One region of the Providencia xihuensis genome, then DNA from elsewhere that is predicted to be linked to it. Evidence: predicted binding sites of a transcription regulator. Region 1 holds the regulator's gene; each other region holds the start of a gene.

Region 1 (7,890 bases):
GAGATAAACGTACTGCAGACATCACATTGGTTTGCCAGTAATTATCCCAAGTGGCATCGTCGGTTGTGTAAAAGTCCTCAGCACCATAAATGCCAGCATTGTTGACTAAAATATCGATCTCTTTGATTTCACTGAGTAGCAGGTTGAGCCCCTCAGGGTGGCTCACATCAGCGACGGCTGGGGATACTTTAGCGCTAGGAAGCTCTTTTTGTAGGCGGGATACCGCATCATCAACACTTTTCTTATTACGACCGTTAATCAATACTTCTGCACCGCTACTTGCAAGCCCTTTTGCTATCGCAAAGCCGATACCCGCGGTTGATGCACTAATTAAGGCGCGTTTTCCTGTTAAATCAATATTCATTTTTGTACGCTTCTTGTTGAAATGGAAATTTCATAGTAGCAGATGAAAACAGGGGAATTATTCTCAATAATGCTATCGTATTATTGAGAATATTAATGCAGAAAAATCGAAAAATGATAAAGAATAATTACTATCAATTTATTCAAATGATTAAGCTAAAACAATAAAACGAATTTAAAAGACCTTATTTCATTTACCTTTCTCACAAAATTAAGTCAATGTGGTGATAGAACGCAAGCAATAGTACTTAATTTGGCGTGTTTGCATCATATCAAGGCAATTTATCCACGTGTTCTTAAGTTTAACCCTCTCTCTAATATCTATTTATTTATTATATTTATCAAACTGTTATATATTTTTAAATCATGAGTCATCATCTGTGATGGTGACTATTAATAAAAATTAATGTGCCGTTGATCATATTTTGGCAACAAAGCCAGTATCAGTGTTGATAATTCGCGTCGCAAAAAATAGGCTAATTACATCACAAGCAACATAAGTTGTTGTGAATATTTGGATTTAAATGGAAAGTTAAATCGTATTTCGGCCGAATAATAAAACATAAAAAATATTAGAGGAATACAAGAATGGTTAATAAACATGTCAATACTGGCAGGAAGTTGCTCGTCTTAAAAATCGCAATCGCGATGTTACCTATCGCGTATCAACCTATCACTCACGCTGAACAGTTTTTCGAAGATTCAAAACTCACTGGTGGGCTTTATTACTGGCAAAGGGATCGTTCCCGTAAGGATTTAGACCCAAATAGCGATAAATATAAAAAATATGCAGATAATCTGAAGCACTCTACATTTAATGCTAGCCTAGACTTTTCATCGGGCTATTTTCAAGATGTTATTGGTTTGGATTTAGCGGGTTTTACTGCCATCGAGTTATCTAACAGTGGGCCTGCTGCCCCCAATGAAATCGGTTTTAGTGACGCTAAATCACGCTGGGATGAAAAATGGACAGGCGATCGCAGTGGGGTGACATTTTATAAAGCTGCTGCAAAATTAAAATATGGCCCTTTCTGGGGGAGAGGGGGATATATTCAGCCAACGGGTCAGACCTTATTAGCTTCGCACTGGAGTTATATGCCTGGGACTTATCGTGGTCTAGAAGTTGGTGGTGTGTTTGATTTTGAACAAAACGGTGAGTTGAGCATGTCTTATATGTGGGCAGACCGTTATAAAGCACCGTGGTACCGTTCAATGTATGATTTCCGTGAAGCGGATGGTAAAACAGGGATCAGTTATTTGCACTCAATTGGGTTTAAATATGATTTTAAAAACAATTTAGTGTTAGAAGGGGCTTATGGCCAGGCAAAAGATTATATGGATCAGTATTTTGCTAAAGTTTCATATGCCGTGCCTGTGGCTGAACGCGATTTACGTCTCTCATATCAATTCTATGGTTCAAAAGACAAGGTTTCTGATGGCGGTGTTAATGATGTTTATGATGGATTAGCATGGTTGCAAGCGATGACATTAGGGTATACCTATGAGGAGTTTGATTTTAAAGTTGAAGGAACCTATGTTAAAGCAGAAGGTAATCAAGGCTACTTTTTGCAACGTATGACTCCTGGTTGGGCGACATCGAATGGACGTATGGATATTTGGTGGGATGGTCGTTCAGACTGGAACGCCAACAATGAAAAAGCGTTATATGCTGGTGTGATGTATGATCTTAAAAACTGGGATCTTGCGGGTTGGAAAGTGGGGACATCCTATATTTATGGTTGGGACGCAAAACCAAGTACTAACTCCCAATATGCCCAAGATGTGCGTTTAAAAGAAAGTGCGTGGAATTTTGATATATTATATACCGTTCAAACAGGTCGAGCAAAAGACACTCTCTTTAAGTTACACTTCACCAAATATGATAATCATACCGATATCCCTAGTTATGGTGGTGGTTATGGAAATATCTTCCAAGATGAAAAAGATATTAAATTTATGGTAATGATGCCATTTACGGTTTTTTAATGAGTTAAGTAAATAGCGGTTACCATTGTAATATCTATAATGGTAACCAACTAAAAATACACATAGCATATATATGCAATATCAAACTATTAAATAGAATAAGAAAATATACTTATATTTAAAGTTTGAAATTTAAAAATAAGGTGGGGATAGATCCACCTTATTTTTAATATGTAGTCATTATCCTAGTACAGAAAAACAAATGATTATAACGAAGCAATTCCTTTATCATCTTCATTATTAGTGATAGGCGTATCATGTTTTATTTTATCTTTTAATTTTGTGACTTTATCCATATGAGAAACACTATTTTTGACTTTAGCTTGTCCTGAAAGGATGCCGCCTTTTTTAATCGATAAACTGCTGTAGTGAATTGTTCCATGGACTTCGCCATTATTTTCGATACTAATGGACTCAGAGACGCACTCACCCTCAACTTGGCCATTAATAATCAATTCTTTACAAGTAATATTACCCGTCACTTGGCCGTTGAGCATAACTTTTACAGTATTATCTTTCCCTGTAATATTGCCAACCACCTTGCCGTAAATATGCACTTGCTCGTTAGATGTTATGTTGCCTTCAAACATAACATCCCTTGAGATAATTGTATTCGATTTTTCTTCACTAAGCGTTGGGGTTGATATCGTAACTTGTTCTTCTATCTTAGAAATAATATCAGGTTCACGAATTGTAGTTGTTTCTTCTAGAGCTTGTTTGTTTTGTCTTTTGGTGAACATTTTACTTACCTTTTTTTGATTGAAGTATAAGATCAAGAACAGAATTGATAATACAAATGAAAATAAGGTGATGGCAGTATGACGAAAAAACCATCCTATTAAAGTAAGAAACCAGAAGAAAAAACTAGTGTTAATAAAAAGATATGTTTTTTTCATCAGTTAATCTCTTACGAAGTACGAGAGTAATCCAAATAAGTCTAGCTAAAAATATATGAATTACATCATATAATTGTAATTTAACTTTTTTATTACACTAATCTTGCTTATTAAATTAAAAGCAAGCCAAAATTTGGTCGTAATATGTTGAACTTATTTTAGACATTAATTAGATAAATCATATGACAGTGATATAAAAAACAGATGCAATGTATGTTTTAAATGACGTTATGCATCACTATGATACCATTGTAAATATTTTAAAATAGAGAGATGAATTTATCCGACAAACAATATAAAGGATTTGAAGTGAATTGCAACTTATTATAGAACACTTCAATATTTCACCTTAATGACATATTTTAGTGATAAATATAAAGTGAATAAGATAAATTATGGGTATTCTAACTGGAAAAGGTTAATTTATCGGTGAATTGATGCAATAAAAAAGCCTGATAACGATAGCATCAGGCTTTTGAAGAATGGGTCACCATCAAGTTACGATGGCGATTAATTTATTACTCTTTTGCTTCGTGTGCGTCAGCGTTATCGCGGCAATCACCATCAGCACAGTGGCCATATAAGTATAAGCTGTGGTTAGACAGTTTAATACCATGGCGAGCAGCGATATTTTTTTGGCGGGTTTCAATCGACTCGTCAGTAAACTCAATCACTTTACCACAATCTAAACAAATTAGGTGGTCATGGTGATGTTGCTGAGTTAATTCGAATACAGATTTTCCACCCTCGAAATTATGGCGTGTAACGATACCTGCATCATCAAATTGGTTCAATACACGGTATACAGTCGCTAGCCCGATCTCTTCGCCCATGTCGATCAGCTTTTTATAGAGATCTTCCGCACTGACGTGGTGGCACTCAGGCTCCTGAAGTACTTCCAAAATCTTAAGTCTTGGAAGAGTGACTTTGAGTCCAGCATTTTTCAATGCTTTATTGTTGTCTGTCATGCGGGTTTGTCCTGTATCTTAAATCATAAATTTAACAATAATGAGACATTTTTAACATAAAACCAGTTGTCTTCTAAACTGATTTACAATTATAGGCATGGAAAATAAAAATAGAAACCATGCATTGTCTCATTATTTTGATAATCTCTTATAAGTCTATCCAATAAGGATATTTAATCGATTATTTTAGACTGAATGATGCTCTGAGGTGGTACATTTTGAGCGGAAAATGATTCAATCTATCAGCAACACATATTTTTAATCGACTAGCCGAGAATTTCAGCTAATGACATTTCTTCAGAGATTTGTTTGACCCATGCATCCACTCGTTCATCTGTTAATTCAGGTTGGCGATCTTCGTCAATCGCTAAGCCGATAAAGTGGTTGTCATCCGCCATACCTTTAGAAACTTCGAAGTGGTAACCTTCAGTAGGCCAGTGTCCAACAATCACCGCACCTCGTGGCTCGATGATATCGCGAATTGTGCCCATCGCATCACAAAAATATTCTGCGTAGTCTTCTTGATCTCCACAACCAAAGAGCGCGACAAGCTTACCGTCAAAATCAATTTCTTCTAATGTTGGGAAAAAGTCATCCCAATCACATTGTGCTTCGCCGTAATACCAAGTTGGAATACCAAGAAGTAGAATGTCAAAAGCCTCAATGTCTTCTTTGCTACACTTAGCAATATCATGAACTTCTGCTACATCTTTGCCTAATCTTTCTTGGATCATTTTGGCAATATTTTCTGTGTTACCTGTATCACTTCCGAAGAAAATACCGATGACTGCCATAAACTGATTAACCTCTTGTTTTTCTAAGAGAGAAAGAAGGAATTTCTCAACTTCTAGAACTCATTTAGAACGAAAATAAATAGAATTTTATGCCTTATTCTGGCGAAAAAACTTTTATAAGTCTGTCAAATTTGTGTGATTTACTAAGAGAGCGTTACTTGAGTATTGTCTCATCAACGTGCTGAAGTTGTGACATCAAGATTTCTTCTATTAATTCACTGCGGCTTATATTTTTTTCTTCAGCTAACTGATTGAGCACAGTAACAGCTTCTTCATTTAGTTTAAGTTCAACTCGACGCAACCCCTTCACTTTATCGCGTTTTAGTTGGTTGCGTTTGTTTATCCTTAGTTGTTCATCCCGTGATAGCGGGCTTGTCTTAGGTCGCCCAGGCCTTCGTTCCTCAGCGAACAAATCCAGAGTTGTACGATCAGTTTGTTCTTTTGCCATGTCTATAATTGCTAAAAGGGTGTGCCAATAATTCAGCGCGCCATGATACCCTAGCTCATCACGCAGTGCTATAGCTTGGAAGTAAGCGAGTGAGCCTGATAGGTTAAAAAAAGTACGCTTTTAGGAAAAAAGCACCACTTGCTATCTAAGTGATGCTTTTTTAGGCATTTTATTGTGTTTGCTGTTGCCATAAACGCGCATAAAGCCCATTCGATGCAAGGAGGTTTTTATGCGTATCCATTTCAATAACTTTCCCTTGTTGAATAACACAAATTTTATCAGCATGCATAATTGTGTTTAGCCGATGTGCGATGCTAATAACTGTTCTGCCTTGGGCAATTAAATGCATATTTGCCATAATTGCAGCTTCTGACTCATAATCGAGAGCCGAAGTGGCTTCATCAAGAATTAAAATATCTGGTTCAGTCAGCAAAGCGCGGGCCAAGGCAATTCGTTGGCGCTGCCCCCCAGAAAGGTTCAACCCTTTTTCTGCTAAGGCTGAATTGAAGTTATCTGGTAAAGACATAATGAAATCATAGGCACCCGCGAGTTTTGCCGCTTGGATCACTTTTTCATCTGATGCTTGGGGGGCACTTAAGCGAATGTTATCAGCAATACTTCCAACAAATAGTGTACTTTCTTGTAAAACCACACTCATTTTTCGGCGCAGTGATACTGTATCTGCGACAGCTAAATCCATTCCATCTACAATAACTTGACCATGCTGTGGTACATAAAGCCGCTGTAAGAGCTTAGTTAACGTACTTTTCCCTGAGCCTGAAGGGCCAGTAATACCAATAAACTCGCCTGCTTTAACCGACAACGAGAGATTATTGAGAACCTCAGGCGTATCGGCCTGATAACGAAATCGAATATTTTGAAACTCGATTTGCCCCTGAATAGCGGAAGAACTTGAAATACCTTTTCGTTCATTTTCTACTGGTTTATCAAGAATATCACCGACACGACGTAGGGATACTATAGTGTGTTGAAAATCCTGCCAAACTTGTGCAAATCGAAGAACAGGCTGAGTCACATGTGCACTTAGCATATTAAATGCCACTAATTCACCAGGGGTTATTCCTCCGTTTAAAACCTCTTTAACACCGACCCACAATAGGATTGCGGTGGTGATTTTACTCACTAGGGTCATCAATTGTGTTGCAATTTCACTGCGCATAGAGACTTTGAAGTTTTGCTGTAATTGCTTACTGAATATTTTTTCCCAACGGTTATTAAAATATTTCTCTGTCGCAGTGGTTTTAATAGTTTCAATCCCCGTAATACTTTCGGTGAGAAATGTCAGCCCATTTTCATCTGCTTGGTAGGATTTTTCAGTTTGCTGGCGGATCATGGGGCCTAAAGCCATCCATAAAATAAAAAATACCCCCATTGAACCCAGTAAAATCCAAGACATCACACTGCTATAGGAAAATAAGACGGCGATAAATAAGATCACAAAGATAAAATCAATAAACAGCATTAACGTAGAGCCAGTTAAAAACTGCCTGATATGTGCGAGTTCACGGATCCGCGCAATAATTTTCCCCGTTGGACGTAGTTTAAAATAATTGAGCGGCAGTGCCATTAAATGGCGATAAATTTTCCCAGATAGTTCAGCGCTAATCTGGCTACTGGTATGGCTGAAAATTTTATTGCGAATAAAGCCGTACAGAGGTTCAGCAATGGCAATCGCAAAGATAGCTAACGCAATGATATGCAGATTAGAGAGGCTTCGCCCCACTAAAACCTTATCAATCAAGTTTTGAAATAATAAAGGACTCACTAATGCAAAGAGTTGAATTACTGCAGAAAGAATAAAAATATTCCGTAATTTCGCCGTCTGCCGCATGATAGAGGGAATGAACCAGTTAAAGCCGAATGCTTTTTTTTGTTCAGGTTCCAATTGCTCTTTGAATAACAAAATGTCGAGTTCAGTATGCTGCTCAACCCCAGCGTCTAAAATTGCGTGCTGCTGATTACCTACAGGGTCAATTAGGATCAGCTCTTTTTCTCGATGTAACACTTGCCAAGTTCCCTTTATATAAGCAAGTGCGGGGAGGGGAACATGTTCGAGTTTTGAATACGGCAAAGCAACCAGTTCTGTTTCATACCCTAACATATGGGCACATTCCCGCATTTCCCAATCTGTTGGGGAGGTGTTTTGCATTCCAATCGCATGCCTAAGTTGGTCAGCAGAGACATTTTTATGGTAATAATTTGCCATCCAAACTAAAGCATCTAAGCCATGGTTATTGATTTGTTCCATTGATTATTTTTCTCTCATCGCGTTAGAGGTATATTCATTAATAGGGCTAAGTAGGTAATCAATAATTCGGCGTTTATTCGTTTTTATTTCAGCTACGATGGAAAGCCCAGGCGTGAGTTCGATGTTTTCACCATCAACGAATAGTTCTTTTTTGTTAAGCCCTATT
Region 2 (7,890 bases), 970 kb from region 1:
TAAAATAAAGCGCTCAGGGGAAATGCTAATGACGGCATTTTCTGGTAGACGTATAAAGGAAGAGAATGGGGCGCCATTCGTTTCAAGCAAGGCTAGGAAAGCGTTCCATTCATCTCCTTTATATTTTGCTTTAAATCGCTGTGCTAAATTGATTTGATAACAATCACCACTACGCAAATATTCATGAATGCGAGCAATATTTTGCTGATACTCATCCTCGGTCATATTGGATTGCCAGGGGGTGTTGAGCTTAAATTTATTTTTGCGGGGTGCTTTTTGGTTTTGCAACCAAGTTAGGCGAGCTTCAGCATCTTGATGACTAATTAATGTGACGGTTTTATCTTGGTGATCAACAATCAGCGCCCATAAATAGATGCCGACTGCCATATCGGGAAATGTTAATTCAGTTTTCGCGATTTCTGGGATTTTTTCAATACGGCGGCCAAGGTCGTAGCTCCAGATACCCAATGCCCCGCCATTAAATGGCAATGTATTATCCAATATTTGGTTTGCATGGTGCTTATCAAGTTGCGTTTGAAGCAAGGCGAATGGCGATGCTCCAGAAATAATAGGTTCTTGATTCTGTTCGGTAATTGTTGTTTGTGTTTGATAGGTTGTGAGTGTTGCTATTGGATCAGCGACAATAATATCAAAACGATTGTGTGAGTGTTTCGCATTGCCCGAGTGCAATAGCATCGCCCAAGGTTGGTGAGCGAGTGGCGTAAAATAATCGATTGCCGCTGTTGGGCTATATGGTAACTGAATTTTATTAATAATCATGGTGATAAGTTTATTTTTTCGCAAGTGACTCTAACCAGACTAACAGATATTCTTATCTTAATAATCGAAGAGATGTTAAAATCTTAAAGATTAATTTTAGTCTTTTATGAATGAGGTTTAAACCATGTTATCAGGGATCCCTGCACTTAATCATGAAGAACAGCAAGAAGCGGTGGAAAAAATTCACCAATTAATGGCCGATGGTATGAGTAGTGGAGAAGCAATCGCACTCGTTGCACAAGAAATTCGTGAGAAACATCAAGGTAAAGAGCAAGTGCATGTACGTTTTGATGATGAAAATTAATAATAAGTAAACATACTATTAACATCCATACATGAATCTGATAAATTAATATTAGTTAAGTCATTCTGTTTATTAATGTCGTTAGAAAATAATTCACAGACAACGCGCAAATTTAATACCTTCTTATAGGCTTAAATGAGCAGCTAAACTAATCAAAAATATTCACCTAATAATTAGGTGTCGGAGGAGAGTATGGAAGCGAATAAAAAAATAGCGATTGCTTTAGGAACGTGCGCTCTTGTTTTTAGTTCATTTGCGTTAAGTGTTAATAAGGAAGAAGGTAAGGCTGCACCATTTGTGAGCTGTGGCGCACTAACAGAGTCACAAATTGCGGCTCAGGTTAAAAGTGATTTTATGCATAATCGTCTACCACGCTGGACGGAAGAAAAAGCCGCACTAGGTAAAAAAGCCGTTGCTTGGGTTAATGATAATGAAGTAACTAAAACAGATACAGGCTACACAGTTCCCTTAGTGGTAAGAGGGGCAAAATCTGACCTCCATTATTCTGTTTCAGTGGATTGCCAAAACAATACAGTGACTTATAACACATCCAAATAATTTGGTTTTATTCAATTTCAAATATTTGCAATTGAATATCTTATAATGAAAAAGAGGGAGATGCCCCTCTTTTTTCTTAACGATTTCTGGGTTCGTATGGTAACCGCGAGAAATTTTGTGATAATTGGCGGTAATAGACCAGCCTTTCTCTAAAATATTCCCTTAAATGCTCGGGTTGTTCCCGCTCCACAGCGTCGGCAAGAATGGCAATATTATAGCGTTCTTTGAATGCAACGCCTGATGCCAATAAGTCAACGTTAACCTTATCCATTTCATCTTTGGGCAATAAAGCAAGATTATGGCTCATTTTAATTCTCTATCACTTAATGGGATTTAGGAATATTGTAGCGATTAAATGAGAAGAAGTCTCAATTCTTATCGAAAAGAACGTGAAAATATAATCAAACTAATATAGTTTTATATTTAAGTAATGACTTTAAAAACAGGGAAAGATAATGAGATTGATTATTATTGTTTTTAGCAAAAGTTATTAATAATCAGTAAATTGGATTTTTTTGTTTTCAGAATGTTTTAGGGTTTTAATTATTGTAATACTGTGCATAATAGCCTCAGGAATATTTAAACATTAAGGTAAAAATATGTTAACTACTGATATGGTCAAAAAATTAAACGAACAATTAAACCTTGAGTTTTACTCTGCAAATCTTTATTTGCAAATGAGCGCTTGGTGTAGTGATAAAGGCTACGAAGGCGCAGCTGCTTTTTTAAAGGCACATTCTCAAGAAGAAATGGAACATATGCAGCGTTTGTTTGATTACCTTAGCGATACTGGCGCACTGCCATTATTAGGTCAAATTGCGGCACCACCTGTTGATTTTAAATCTATTTCTGATGTGTTCAATCAAACTTATGAACACGAACAATTAATTACTCGTGAAATTAATAAGTTAGCGCACCTAGCAATGACTACACAAGATTATTCAACATTTAACTTCCTGCAATGGTATGTCGCAGAACAGCACGAAGAAGAGAAATTATTTAAATCGGTGCTGGATAAACTGGATATGGTGGGTGAGTCTGGTAAAGCACTATTCTTATTGGATAAAGATTTGAAAAATATGTCAGCAGCTACACATATCTAATTTTGTGTTACAAATAGGTTATGGCTAAAATTTAATCTATCTGATGTATAAAGACCTTAGTAGGCTTATGGATAAAAGTGATTAATTTCAATGTTCATAAGCCTTTTTCTTTTCATTTTGTGTGAATACTCACAGGATGGACGCTTAAATCCCGTTTTTAAGCGGCACAAACTGTTTTTTTCCGTATAATGATTGGCAATTATTCTAAATTTACCTGCAAATTAAGAGGTTACTATGCCAATTACCCATATTAAATCTTCATGGCGCAAATTAAGTGCAATCGCTGTCTTATTTTTAGGGATGTCTTTCCAACAAGCTTTTGCCCACGCACATTTAAAAGACCAACTTCCAGCAGAAGGTGCCGCAATTGAGCAAACGCCTGAATCAATCACGTTAAATTTCTCTGAAGGTATTGAAGCTAACTTTACGAAAGTGTCTATCATCGGACCTGAAAAAAATATCATTAAAACAGGAAAAGCGACATTAGACCCAAGTAATGACACCAAAGTCATCGTGCCTGTTGAAGGCAAACTGACTTCAGGGAAATACGATGTTAACTGGAGTGTTGTTTCAGTTGATGGCCACAAAACCAAAGGGACTTATAGCTTTACAGTGAAATAATATGTCACTGGACGCGTTTTATACCTTAATCCGTTTTATTCATTTTATTGCTGCAATATTGATGTGTGGAATGTCAATATTTGCAGCGTTGCTGAGTTGTGGGCAATTTAGTTATCTCATTAGCCGTTATTTGAATAAAGGGATCAACTTTTGTGCAGTCGTTACTGTTGTAACCATTTGGGGCTGGATGTTAGCACAAGCGGGCTTAATGGGGGATGGCTGGGAGGATGCAACAGATTGGGATATCTGGCAGGGCGTGCTGGGGACATCATTCGGTCAAATTTGGCGCTGGGAATTATTATTATCTGTAATTTTGTTGGTAGTTTTATTTATTAAGTCTATTAAGTTACGATTACACCTTGTTTTACTTCTTTCTATTCTTACTCTTGGCTTACATGCCTTCGTTGGGCATGCCGCGATGCAAGATGGTATCGTTGGCGGGCTTCATCGCTTTAATCAATTTATTCATCTTATTAGTTCAGCCTATTGGTTTGGTGGCTTATGGCCATTTTTAATCTGTATTCAATTTTTGCGGAATAAACGTGAACTTGTGGCTGGAATGGATGCGCAAATTATTAAGACAATGAAGCGATTCTCCTGTTATGGGCACGTTGCGGTTGTTTTAGTGGTTATCACTGGCGTCATAAGTGCGATAAGCATTTTGCCGCAATGGCCAATGGAGTATTCAGGCTCTGAATATCAATCACTACTTTGGTTTAAGATTATATTGGTCGTGGGAATGATAATGCTTGCATCTATTAACCGTTATTACATCGTGCCAAGGATCAAGCAAAAAGGGCAAGTTAATTATTTGATCATTAATAGCTGGGTCGAATTATTGTTAGGGACAATGGCGATTTTAGCAGTAGCCATTTTTGCCACGTATCAACCCGTGTAGCAAAACCATTTTATTTATTTGATAATAGCGAATTATTATCGCACTCGTTTAACAAGGTCATCTCAATGAAATCTAAACTCATTATTTGCTTCTTATTAGTTGGTGGAACAATTAGTACTGCTGTTGCTGCTCCCTTAACATCAGTTAGTAAAAAACAATTTGGTGATGATTGGCCCTTTACACGTGAAGAGGTGATGTTGGAATGTCGCACTAATGGTGCGCTGGTGGTGATCAATCCAGCCACATTAATGCAATATCCATTAAATGATATCGCTGCAACACAAATGAATAATAAAGAAATTAAAGGCCAACCAATCGATGTATTGCTCAAGCCGATTGAGACTACAAAAAGTGTTGAAGAACGTGTTTTACCGTTAAAGGAAGCTGCTGCGAAATTGTGTGGTAGTAAGTAGGTATATTTAAGTTGTTTTTATCATTGAAAAGAGTGGGAAGCTAAAATAGTTGCTTGTTGGAATTTATCTTATATATCAATGAAGTAATTGATTGAAAGGTTTTATTGATTAATTACATAGGCATAACCTATTAAACAAATTGTTCAATATTAGAATATTAAACAATAAATTGTGTTAATAATATGTAAAATAATTGATAATTAATGTGGTAAGAACGTACATTGAAAGCTAGTATTAAGGTGTACTTTGTTACGTCTCAATGGCAATTTTAGCGCACGGCTCTGCCAGAGCCATTTCCCAAGGCCCGGTAATCGGAATCTACCAGGCCTCTTTTTTTGCCTATTGGTTTGCTTTCCCACATATTGACCCATCAATAATAAGCCAATCATCTTTGGATTAATCGCCTTATTGCCCAATAAGCGACTAAGCAACCTTCATAACCCAATGATGATTTTCTTTGTCATAACGGTGGCGATATAACAGCACGGGTTTTTCATCAATCGTTGCTGGAATACTCGTGTGTTCATCCCAACCGTCTAATTGCATACAAAAATCCGTATCAGAATCACAAGGGATACTCACTGTATCGCTTTTATGGGTCTCCATAACGGCATCATTGATTTCATAGGAAGATATTTTCAATTTAACTATACACATAATCACACCTCACTGATTGATTTTAGCTGTATAAATTCAGCCCAACGAGATTAAGCATAGTATAAATGGAATCTATTTCCAAAATATTTTTTTAATCCTTAAAAAGGAAAAGGTGCATTGTTGGGGTAACAAGCACCTTTGTAGTCGTTATTTTTTTGGAATGGAGGTTCCCCATTCCAAATAATCGCTTGGTGGCTCTAATTTTAGAATGAAGTGCTGTTCAGGCTTAGCGTTAGGGGAGAGTGGCACTGTTGGTGGGGTTGCAAACACAATGCCTCCTCGAACAAATTGTTTAAATGTTCCACTTTTGACGACACCTCCCGTTAAACCAAAGGAAAGATTGAAGCCAGAAGATAGCCAAAATTGGGTATTGTCACGAACCAAATATTGGTATTCTTTACCAATACGAGTCGCCACATAAACGCGATCGGAAAGCTCTCCCAAATATAATCCCGTCACAACGCCGACTTCTAAGCCCCTAAAGAGAATTGGCGTACCCACTTGGACTGAGCCTACATCAGTGGCATCAAGATAGACGGTTAAGCCATCAAGATAGCGTGAATCAGTAATATTGGCGGCTTGTAATTCAAATTGGTAACGATTTTTATTACTTCGGCCTGGCTCTGCACTAATATAAGGTTGAAGTAAACTGTCTAAATTATTTAAGCCAGCAGGTGACAGTTCTGGTGTGACAACAGCAAAGCGGCTACCTAATTTGGTAAATGTACTCACGTAATCAGGGTAGAGGATTGCCTTTGCTTGAACTTCGCGTTTATCTGCAGAGAGTTTTAAGGACTCAATCTGGCCGATATTAATCCCTAAATAGCGAATTGGCATCCCTTCAGAAAGTTTAGATGCGTCAAAAGTCGTTAATGTGACAACGCTACCAATGGCTTTTGCGGAGGTCTCATTGGGATATAATGTATGTTGACGGGCTTTATTTACGGTGGAGCTATCAATGTTATCAAAGCTAATTGCTCCGCTAATTGCACGGCTGAGAGGCGCTGCTTGGACGGTTAATCCATTGCTGTTAAGTTCGACTTTCGCACCACCTTCAGCCCAAAAGATACTGTTCTCGGTAAGTAGATGGCGGTATTCACTGGAAATATTGACATCGATGGCAAACCCTAACTTTGTTGGTTTAATGGCAATAATTTTTCCAACAGCAAATTGACGGTAAAGCACAACTGAGCCTGTTTGGATATCGGGTAAAGTGGTCGCGTTAAGTGTAATAGTTGTGGGTGGTGAAACTCCCAGAATACCCGCTTTGGCATTTTCGTCACTGCGATAGAGAGGGAAAGTATCAGGGAGTTTTTCTTGGCTGTTTCCGACAATTAAATGAAGCCCACCTTCGAGCCATTCTTGCGGCGTAGCGCCTTGAAATTGCAATCCATTTAGCCCCAATTGAACATCAACACGGCTATTGGCGACAAACTTACTGTCTGCTCTTACTAGGTGGCGATATTCATCATAAATTGCAATATTAAAGTCAACTTTATCAGCACTTAAGTGACGCTGTAACACTTCGCCAATTTGAATACCTCGGTAAACTACGGGCTGCCCTTGATTGACGCCAAAAGTGTCATGAGCCCATAAGGTTAAATTCAGTGGTGATTTTGCGTTTTGCTTCGCTGCATTTGCCACCTCAGCATTACTTTGTAAGACAAACGATTGACCTTCTTCAGCTTGTGGACTGCCTTCTGGAGAGTCAAATGCAATGGCACCATTAATGACTGCAGAAAGACTTTCCATTTTGACACTTGCGCCAGACTTTAGGTCAAAATGGCCTTGCAAGCCTGAAACATTCCAAAATTGACTGTCTTTGCGCACTAAATTGGCATAGCGTTTTTGCACGATAGCGGAGATGGATACACCTTGGTTATCTGGCAAAACGGTATAATCTGAAATATGACCAACAGGCACTTTGCGGTAATAAATAGGCGAGTTTTCATTTAATGAACCTAAATCGGGAGCTGAAAGGTGGATGAGCAGCTCGCCTTGGTCAATATTTTGCTGAGGGGGCGTGTCTTGTGCGACAAAAGAAAATTGCTCAGATCCCGTACTTGGTAGCATACCAATATAGTTCCCACCAACAAGGGCATCGAGCCCTGAGACACCTGCAAGGGACGCTTTTGGGGTGACTAGCCAAAATTTAGTACCTGAATTCAAGGCTGAGCGCATATCTTTGTTTATACTGGCCGTGACAATGATGTTTTTCATATCTTTGCTAATCGCCACAGATTGCACTAAACCCACTTCAACACCTTGGTAACGAATAGGGGTACGATTCGCGACGACACCAGGAGCCGAGGTGAATTCAATGGTAATATCTGTGCCGCGCTCAACCCACTGTTGAAATAATAACCATCCAGCGATAAAGATGGCGACTAAGGGGAGCAGCCAAAAAGGCGAAATATGCACACGTCGGCGTTGTATCGCTTCTGCAACATCATCAGAAGGCTCATTTTGCGAGTTTTGTTTTTCCATAAGAATCCCAAATTAAACGGCTGTCTAACCATTCAACGGCTAAAATCGTTAGAATCACGGCGGTGCCAA
Region 3 (7,890 bases), 520 kb from region 1:
TTGATTAATGCGGTTGCAGACATGTTTAAAGGGCATGTGAATACAGGTTTAGCACGCTGGACAATGGCAAGTTTACTCACACTCGCAACCTGTATTGGTGTGGTACTAGCCATGACTATCTGGAATTTAAAAGAATGGGCATAGAATTTCTATTAGTGTTAATCGAAAAAATGGTGTTGGCCGCTATTCCTGCCGTTGGCTTTGCCATGGTGTTTAATGTCCCTGTGCGGGCACTTAAATACTGTGCTTTGCTCGGTGCGATTGGCTATGGGTTTAGAATGATATTGATGGCGCTAGGGCTACAAATTGAATGGGCCAGTTTTCTCGCCGCGATTTTAATTGGCATCATTGGTATCCAATGGTCCCGCTGGTGGTTAGCTCATCCAAAAGTATTTACGGTTGCTGCGGTGATCCCTATGTTTCCTGGTATTAGTGCCTATGTGGCGATGATCTCTGTGGTGAAGCTTTCCCAATTTGGTTATAGCCCTGAGTTAATTGAGGTTTTAGTGACAAACTTCTTAAAAGCTTCTTTTATTGTGGGGGCATTATCCATCGGCATTTCATTGCCTGGGCTGTGGCTATACCGTAAACGCCCAAGTGTGTGATATTCAATAAAGCTAAGGGATGTTTTTGCTCTGAAGCAGGCTATCGCTTGGCGTTATTAATGATAAAAAACACCGATAATAACTAACATGAACTATTAAATTTGCAGAAAATCCGAAGGTGTAATTATTCAATAAAAATAGGCAATCGCTGATACCATAAATGTTTTTATTTGATTAGAATGTACGATATTTTCTATATGCATTAGAGTGTTAGAAATAACACTAACGTATTTATATTAATTTTTCGCTTATATTCTGATTAGTGGTGTTATTTTGAAACAATCCAGTTTTTTGTCTTTCTTCCGTTTTATTCTGTCTTTCTTTCTATTTTTACCATTTTCCTTTTCTTTTGCAGCACCTAGCTCATTCACCCAAGCGAAAGTGCTCAGCAAAACTCAAGTCTATTCCGATCAAAGTCAACAAGGGGAAGGAACGATTTACTGTGGCTGTCAGTGGGAGTGGGTAGGCAAAAGTGGTGGGCAAGTGGATTTAATCTCTTGTGGCTATCAGGTACGCAAACAGCAAAGCCGTGCCGAACGTATAGAGTGGGAACATATTGTGCCTGCATGGGTATTCGGTCATCAGCGCCAATGTTGGCAGAATGGTGGGCGGAAAAATTGTGTTTCGACAGACCCTGTTTTTGCTCGTATGGAAGCTGATTTGCATAACCTGGCGCCTTCCATTGGTGAGGTAAATGGAGATAGAAGCAATTTTAGTTTCGGTCAATTATCCCCAAATACCCCGTATCCATATGGAATGTGTCGTAGCCGTGTCGATTTTAAACAAAAAGTCTTTGAGCCCCGTGATGAGGTGAAAGGGCAGGTTGCTCGTGTCTATTTTTATATGCATGACCGTTATAATTTATCCATGTCACGTCAGCAACAGCAACTCTTGATGGCATGGGATAAAAAATTCCCACCAAACCTGTGGGAACGTACCCGTGATGAACGTATTGCTAAAGTAATGGGGCACCATAATCCATTTGTGACAGGGCAAAAACAGTGGAGCTTAAACCATAAAAATGGGGGGGAAGGTGTGAAGATTTTTCCATCTTCAACTGTAATATTGCCTAAACAGTCTGAAAAACAAACTAACTTAGCAATTTCAGCTGAAATTAAAGGTAATAAAAATTCCAAAAAGTATCATTTCTCCCATTGTTCTGGTTTTAAGACATTATCAGATAAAAATGCAATCATGTTTTCTAACGAAAATGCGGCCCAAGAAGCGGGTTATCACCTAGCTGGTAACTGCAAGCCACGTTAATGGTCATTTAAACGCCAATAACGAATTGATTATTGGCGTTTTTTTTAGTGAAAGTTTGATGTGACAAATAAAACACAAAAATGTGTTAAAAAAATGTTGCCTTCTGAAAAAAATTAGCGCTATATTTAGGGAAAGTAAAAACTGCAATAAAAACAGCGCCTCATTGAGTCACAAAAAATATTGCAGTTTGTCATATTAGTGTCATACAGATTCATTAGTTTAACGGTATCGCTGTCACAGGAGAAACTAATGGGAAGTCAGTATTTATTAATACGAACACAAGACCGGTTAGCCTCCATCATGAAATTGTCATGGTGAGATGACTAACCGGTTTTTTTATGGCCCGTTAAAAAGAAAGAGGATTGAACCACATTACACCGTTTTATCGTTAACTAAGAGCTTGAAGGGAGCTCCTCTCTGTTCTGAATAGTTAGTCATCTGAAATTGACATCACTGATACCTGGAAGGGTTAATACTATGAGTAGACAGAAAGCTGCAACAAAAGCACGTCGTGAAATGAAACGCTCATCACGTAAAGAACGTTCTGGTCGGTTTGACATGAATAACGTTGCGTCCTTCGCTGAACTGACAGGCATTGAGCCTATTGGTATGGCAAAGGAACGTCGTGATGGCTCACCAATCCTGCCACGAAATGAAGCTCAGAAGCTCTATATTAATTCGATTAAACACAAACAGTTAATTTTTGCCAATGGCGAAGCAGGCTGTGGTAAAACCTTCATCAGTACCGCGCTGGCCGCAGATGCCTTATTTAATAAAGATATCAGCAAGATCATTGTGACAAGGCCTGTTCTTCAGGCGGAAGAAGACCTTGGTTTTTTACCTGGGGATATGTCTGAGAAATTTGCCCCCTATTTTCGCCCTGTATACGATGTTCTAGCCAAAAGGTTAGGGAGTTCATTTCTACAATATTGCTTGCGTCCTGAAATTGCGAAAGTTGAAATCGCGCCATTTGCGTATATGCGTGGTCGAACTTTTGAAAATGCCATTGTGATTTTAGATGAGGCGCAAAATGTCACTGTCACCCAAATGAAGATGTTTTTAACGCGTTTGGGGGAAAATGTCACGGTTATTGTTAACGGGGATGTGACTCAGTGTGACTTACCTGATGGGGTGCAGTCTGGTCTTGCGGATGCGTTACAACGTTTCAGCAGTGATGAAATGGTCTCGATGGTGAACTTTACCATTGATGATTGTGTGAGATCTCAATTGTGCCATAAAGCGCTATTAGCCTATAACGACTAATTCATTTGCCTTAAGAGTGATGAAAATATGCCCCATAAGTGATTACTGGGGCATATTTTTTATTAGTCACTGATGATTAATGGTACAGCATTTCGTGGACGATTTGCTCATCGGTTAATGAATAAGGGTAATAGGTTGGCCAATTGTCTAATTGTCCCAGGAGTTTTTCTTGTGATTCATTCCCCATATATAAGTGGAAATGGCCTGACGTTTGCGGCTCGATAATATGGTCGCTAAATTGAATGTATTTTGGCGCTTTGGATTTAGCATCTTGGCACTCAAACAGGTAGCGAACGCCTTTTTTGCCCGAAGTATAATGTAAAATTTTATAGCCTGAATACGCATATTGACAGCTATTGACGACACCGTTTTGGGTAAATTCAATCACATTATTTTCGATGCCAATACTGTCAACATCTGTGGCGTAGCCTTTTTTATAGTAAGCGCGGTATTCTTCAACGGTTTTATCTTTATTTTTCTGTGCTTTGCTTTCTAAAACAGCATCTAACTTACCATTTAATAATAATGGATTTACTGACTCCCATACGCCTTGCCAATCGCTTAACGAGCGGTCTTTGACATCTGAATCTTCAAAGATGCCTTTTGAGGCTTGAAGGGCTTTTTCCGATTGCGGATGTGCATGGCTATGTGAACCGTGTGCGATAGCAGAAAAACTGCTAATGGCAAAAACTGCGCTAAGCGCTGTATTTAATAATGTGTGTTTATGCACTGTCATTTCCTATTTTGATAATGTTCAGACTTATTATGTTATAACATAACATTTACCGCAATAAAAAAATGCGCAAGATAGCGTGATACGATGCAAGTAAACTCAAAAAGTGGGCAGGAAACAGGTAGGGAAACGCTTATCAGCGATAATGCAACTGATAAGCGTTGAGGGTAATTTAAAACTTAATTAATCGTCAGGGTTATCCATTACAGCATGGCGTTCATGGTGATAACCTTCTTCATCATAGCCGTGGCGCCAGTATGGAATAGCATAGATATCATCACGGCCAAACCCTTTTTCACGACGAACAAAACGGCGTAAATCACGAATTATTTGGTCTTCACCCGCTATCCAAAATGCACAATCTGTGGCAGGAATATCCCACGATTTAAATGTGCTAATTAATTCAGCAGTTTTGCTGATATCACCACAAATCCAAATGATTTCAACTTGAGCAGGTTTTTTAAGTGGGCGTACATCCGCTGGGTTATCCATGCGTAGTACCACCTTTCCTTGGGCATCTGCTGGCATTTTTTCTAATAATGCGGCAATGGCAGGCAGTGAACTGGAGTCCCCCGCCATAAAATAGTGTTTTCGACTTGGTAGTAGTGGGTCTGGACCACCAGGATTGGTGATCCCCATCCAATGACCAGGTTTGGCATCGCGGGCAAATAAATAGGCAGGCCCTGTCGCACCGTCATGCATGGCAAATTCAATATCGATTTCACTGACATCAGGGCGAATCGCTCTAACGGTATAGGTGCGCACAAATGGGCGAGGTTTATCTTCAGGCCAGCTGCGGCCTTCTTTACTAAGGATAGGCAGAGCGGGTTGGCTGGTTAAGTCAGGGGCTAAAAAGATTTTTAAGTGCCCACCTTCGCTATTGGTTGGGTAGTCTGCAAGCTTTTCACCCGTAAAAGTGATGCTGCGAATGGAGGGGCTGACATCAGTAATGGATTTAACTTGAATAAGCTGCGGTGGCGCCGGGCGATAGATATTTTTTTCAACGGATTGTTCAGTAGCCACGGACATTCTCCTTCATTAATGATAATTTTATTATTTGGTAACTATTATCATTATCATATCACGTATATTAATTATATAACTATCTATATTCACCCCATTTGTTTCACATAAAACAATAAAAAGTGCCTTAGGTATTAACATAAGGCACTCAGACTGCTGACAAACCGATTAGGTTTGGCTGCAGGTTGGATAGGTTTTGAAAATAGACGAGGAAAATCAATTTATTGATTTTCGGCTGATAACACAAAGCAGGAAAAACCACGCTTTTATCCTGCGTTGTCAACAACCTCAGTGCCTTAGGTATTAACATAAGGCACTTAAGTTATCTACTTCACTTTCATCCCAGCGGCGGTCATCATCAATTTAAACACGGAAGAGAAAGCAAACAGTGCTAATACACTTCCTAGCCAAATTAGTGCCATCCAACCGAGTTTTTTCCACCACGGGGAGGTTACGGCGGTATCAATGGTAGCCTTGGTCTGGGGTAATTTTTCCTCTGAAGACATAGTAACTCCAATAGGTATAAACCAAAATAACAGGAATAATGAATAACGCGCCCACTAACATAAAGCCTAAACTTTCAGAGGGGCCCGCGGCGTCACGGAAGCTAATTGCTGGTGGGATTAATGTTGGCCAGATACTGATCCCCAGGCCTGTAAAACCGAGGAATATCAACATCAAGGCGGATAAGAATGGAACGCTATCATGCTGCTGGCGCTTTGCACTTTTTAAGATTAGCCATGTACAACCCAGAACCAGTAATGGAACAGGCAAGAAGAAGAACAGATTGGGCAGTGTGAACCAGCGATCAAAAATGGCTTGATTGAGCATCGGTGTCCACAAGCTGATAACCGCTATCACTGCAACCATTAATAAGGTCAATGGGCGCAGAATACGGTACATGGTACGGCGTAGATGCCCTTCGGTTTTCATGATTAGCCAGCCACAAGCTAGTAAAGCATAAGCAACAACTAAGCCAAAACCACAAAACAGTGGGAAGGGGGCAAACCAATCAAAGTAGCCGCCCATAAAGGTACGGTTTTCTACGTGGAAGCCTTGGATAAAAGCACCCACGACGACGCCTTGAACAAATGTCGCGAAAATAGAGCCCCAAATGAACGCGTGATCCCAATGGCGGCGGTGAGATTCATCCGCTCTAAAGCGAAATTCAAATGCTACACCACGGAAAATCAAGGCTAACAGCATAAAAGTTAGCGGTATGGATAACGCATCTAACACAATGGCGTAGGCAAGCGGGAATGCACCAAATAAAGCAGCACCGCCGAGCACAAGCCACGTCTCGTTACCATCCCAAACGGGGGCAACGCTGTTCATCATTAAGTCACGGTCTTGGCTATCTTTTAAGGCGGGATAGAGAATACCGATACCCAAATCGAAGCCATCCATCACGATATACATCAACATACTAAATACGATGATGACAAACCAAATGAGAGGTAAATCAATGCCCATGAGCTGCGTCCTCCGCGATACCTTTACGAATTAATTTCATCATGTACATGTAGCCGATACCGAATACGCCACCATAAACCACAAAGAAGGCGATTAAACTGATGCTCATGTGCATTTCACCGTGGGCACTGACGGCATCTGAGGTGCGCTGCAAACCGTACACCACCCAAGGTTGGCGACCAATTTCTGTCGTAAACCAGCCCGCTAAGATAGCAATCAAGCCAGAGGGTGCCATGACGAACATAAATCGCAGGAATGTTTTGGACTCATACAGGTTTTTACGGTAACGAAGCCATAAGCCCCAAACCCCTGCGGCTATCATTAATAAGCCTAAACCGACCATTACACGGAACGACCAAAACACCATGAATACATTTGGTCGGTCTTCTGGTGCGTATTCTTTTAATGCAGGCACTTGTTTATCAATGCTGTGAGTTAAAATTAGGCTCGCAAGGTACGGAATTTCGATGGCATATTCGGTTTTTTCTTTCTCTTGGTTTGGAATACCAAACAAAATAAGCGGTGTGGCTTCACCAGGTTTATTTTCCCAGTGGCCTTCCATTGCAGCAACTTTAACAGGTTGATGTTTCAGTGTATTTAAGCCGTGCGCATCACCAATTAACGCTTGGACAGGTGCTAAAACTAAAATCAACCACAACGACATGGAGAACATCTTCTTCATTGCGCTGGATTTATTGCCTTTGAGTAAATGCCATGCCGCAGATGCACCAATAAAGAATGCCGCAGCAAGGAATGCAGCCGTCGTCATGTGCAATAAACGATATGGGAAAGAAGGATTGAAGATCACCGCTAACCAATCAACGGGGACGATACGGCCATCGATGATTTCGAAACCTTGTGGTGTTTGCATAAAACTGTTAGATGCCAAAATCCAGAATGTGGAAATAATGGTACCTAGCGCGACCATGCAGGTAGCAAAAAAGTGCAGTTTTTCACCGACACGGTTCATGCCAAACAACATGACACCGAGGAAACCCGCTTCAAGGAAGAAGGCGGTTAACACTTCATATGTGAGTAACGGGCCTGTGATCCCGCCTGCAAAGTCTGAAAAGAAACTCCAGTTAGTACCGAATTGGTATGCCATCACCAATCCTGATACCACGCCCATTCCGAAGTTAACCGCAAAAACTTTTGTCCAAAAATGGAACAGTTTTATATAGTCTTCGTCACGTGTTTTTAGCCATAAGCCTTGTAGCACCGCAAGAAAGCTTGCGAGCCCAATAGTAATGGCCGGAAAAATAATATGGAACGAGACCGTAAACGCAAATTGTATACGGGCAAGCTCCAGCGCAGTTAGTCCAAACATATTGACCCCTGAGTGGATATGTTAATGGCACGCTGCATTTAAAGCCTTGGTGATCACAATCGAGGCGCTTATCCCTAGCAAAATAAATTGCTCACACCGGAATGCTAAGTATCGCAATCCGACTAAAAATGTTTTGTGCTTATAGTTAAAAAAGTCAGGTGAATGTGTGGATAAGTAGAACATGAGACGATAAACTATAATAG

Evidence for each region. Region 1 encodes Fur, which represses iron uptake genes when iron is present. Its sites were predicted from a motif close to ATAATAATGAGAACNACTATCAA; they were not measured.
Region 2: a site for Fur is predicted at 2,092-2,114, ahead of ftnA (non-heme ferritin). Genes of this name have one in related genera too.
Region 3: a site for Fur is predicted at 4,922-4,944, ahead of ACE2AL_RS11760 (siderophore-interacting protein). Genes of this name have one in related genera too.

The regions. Positions count from the first base shown of each region.
Region 1 covers NZ_CP169565.1:3,149,053-3,156,942, reverse strand. Annotated here, with positions in the region: gene ACE2AL_RS14210 (SDR family NAD(P)-dependent oxidoreductase) at 1-364, opposite strand, end outside; gene ACE2AL_RS14205 (OprD family outer membrane porin) at 952-2,349, shown strand; gene ACE2AL_RS14200 (polymer-forming cytoskeletal protein) at 2,556-3,089, opposite strand; gene fur (ferric iron uptake transcriptional regulator) at 3,764-4,213, opposite strand; gene fldA (flavodoxin FldA) at 4,480-5,007, opposite strand; gene ybfE (LexA regulated protein) at 5,162-5,455, opposite strand; gene ACE2AL_RS14180 (type I secretion system permease/ATPase) at 5,625-7,724, opposite strand; gene ACE2AL_RS14175 (HlyD family type I secretion periplasmic adaptor subunit) at 7,728-7,890, opposite strand, start outside.
Region 2 covers NZ_CP169565.1:2,182,717-2,190,606, forward strand. Annotated here, with positions in the region: gene pabB (aminodeoxychorismate synthase component 1) at 1-780, opposite strand, end outside; gene ACE2AL_RS09700 (YoaH family protein) at 905-1,084, shown strand; gene yebF (protein YebF) at 1,277-1,642, shown strand; gene ACE2AL_RS09710 (DNA polymerase III subunit theta) at 1,719-1,949, opposite strand; gene ftnA (non-heme ferritin) at 2,242-2,745, shown strand; gene copC (copper homeostasis periplasmic binding protein CopC) at 2,980-3,366, shown strand; gene copD (copper homeostasis membrane protein CopD) at 3,368-4,264, shown strand; gene ACE2AL_RS09730 (DUF2511 domain-containing protein) at 4,330-4,677, shown strand; gene ACE2AL_RS09735 (DUF1480 family protein) at 5,101-5,334, opposite strand; gene ACE2AL_RS09740 (MlaD family protein) at 5,482-7,821, opposite strand; gene yebS (membrane integrity lipid transport subunit YebS) at 7,796-7,890, opposite strand, start outside.
Region 3 covers NZ_CP169565.1:2,632,907-2,640,796, reverse strand. Annotated here, with positions in the region: gene ACE2AL_RS11785 (threonine/serine exporter ThrE family protein) at 1-144, shown strand, start outside; gene ACE2AL_RS11780 (threonine/serine exporter) at 135-605, shown strand; gene ACE2AL_RS11775 (endonuclease) at 897-1,868, shown strand; gene phoH (phosphate starvation-inducible protein PhoH) at 2,346-3,131, shown strand; gene zinT (metal-binding protein ZinT) at 3,208-3,867, opposite strand; gene ACE2AL_RS11760 (siderophore-interacting protein) at 4,048-4,893, opposite strand; gene ACE2AL_RS11755 (DUF2474 domain-containing protein) at 5,214-5,393, opposite strand; gene cydB (cytochrome d ubiquinol oxidase subunit II) at 5,350-6,360, opposite strand; gene ACE2AL_RS11745 (cytochrome ubiquinol oxidase subunit I) at 6,350-7,687, opposite strand.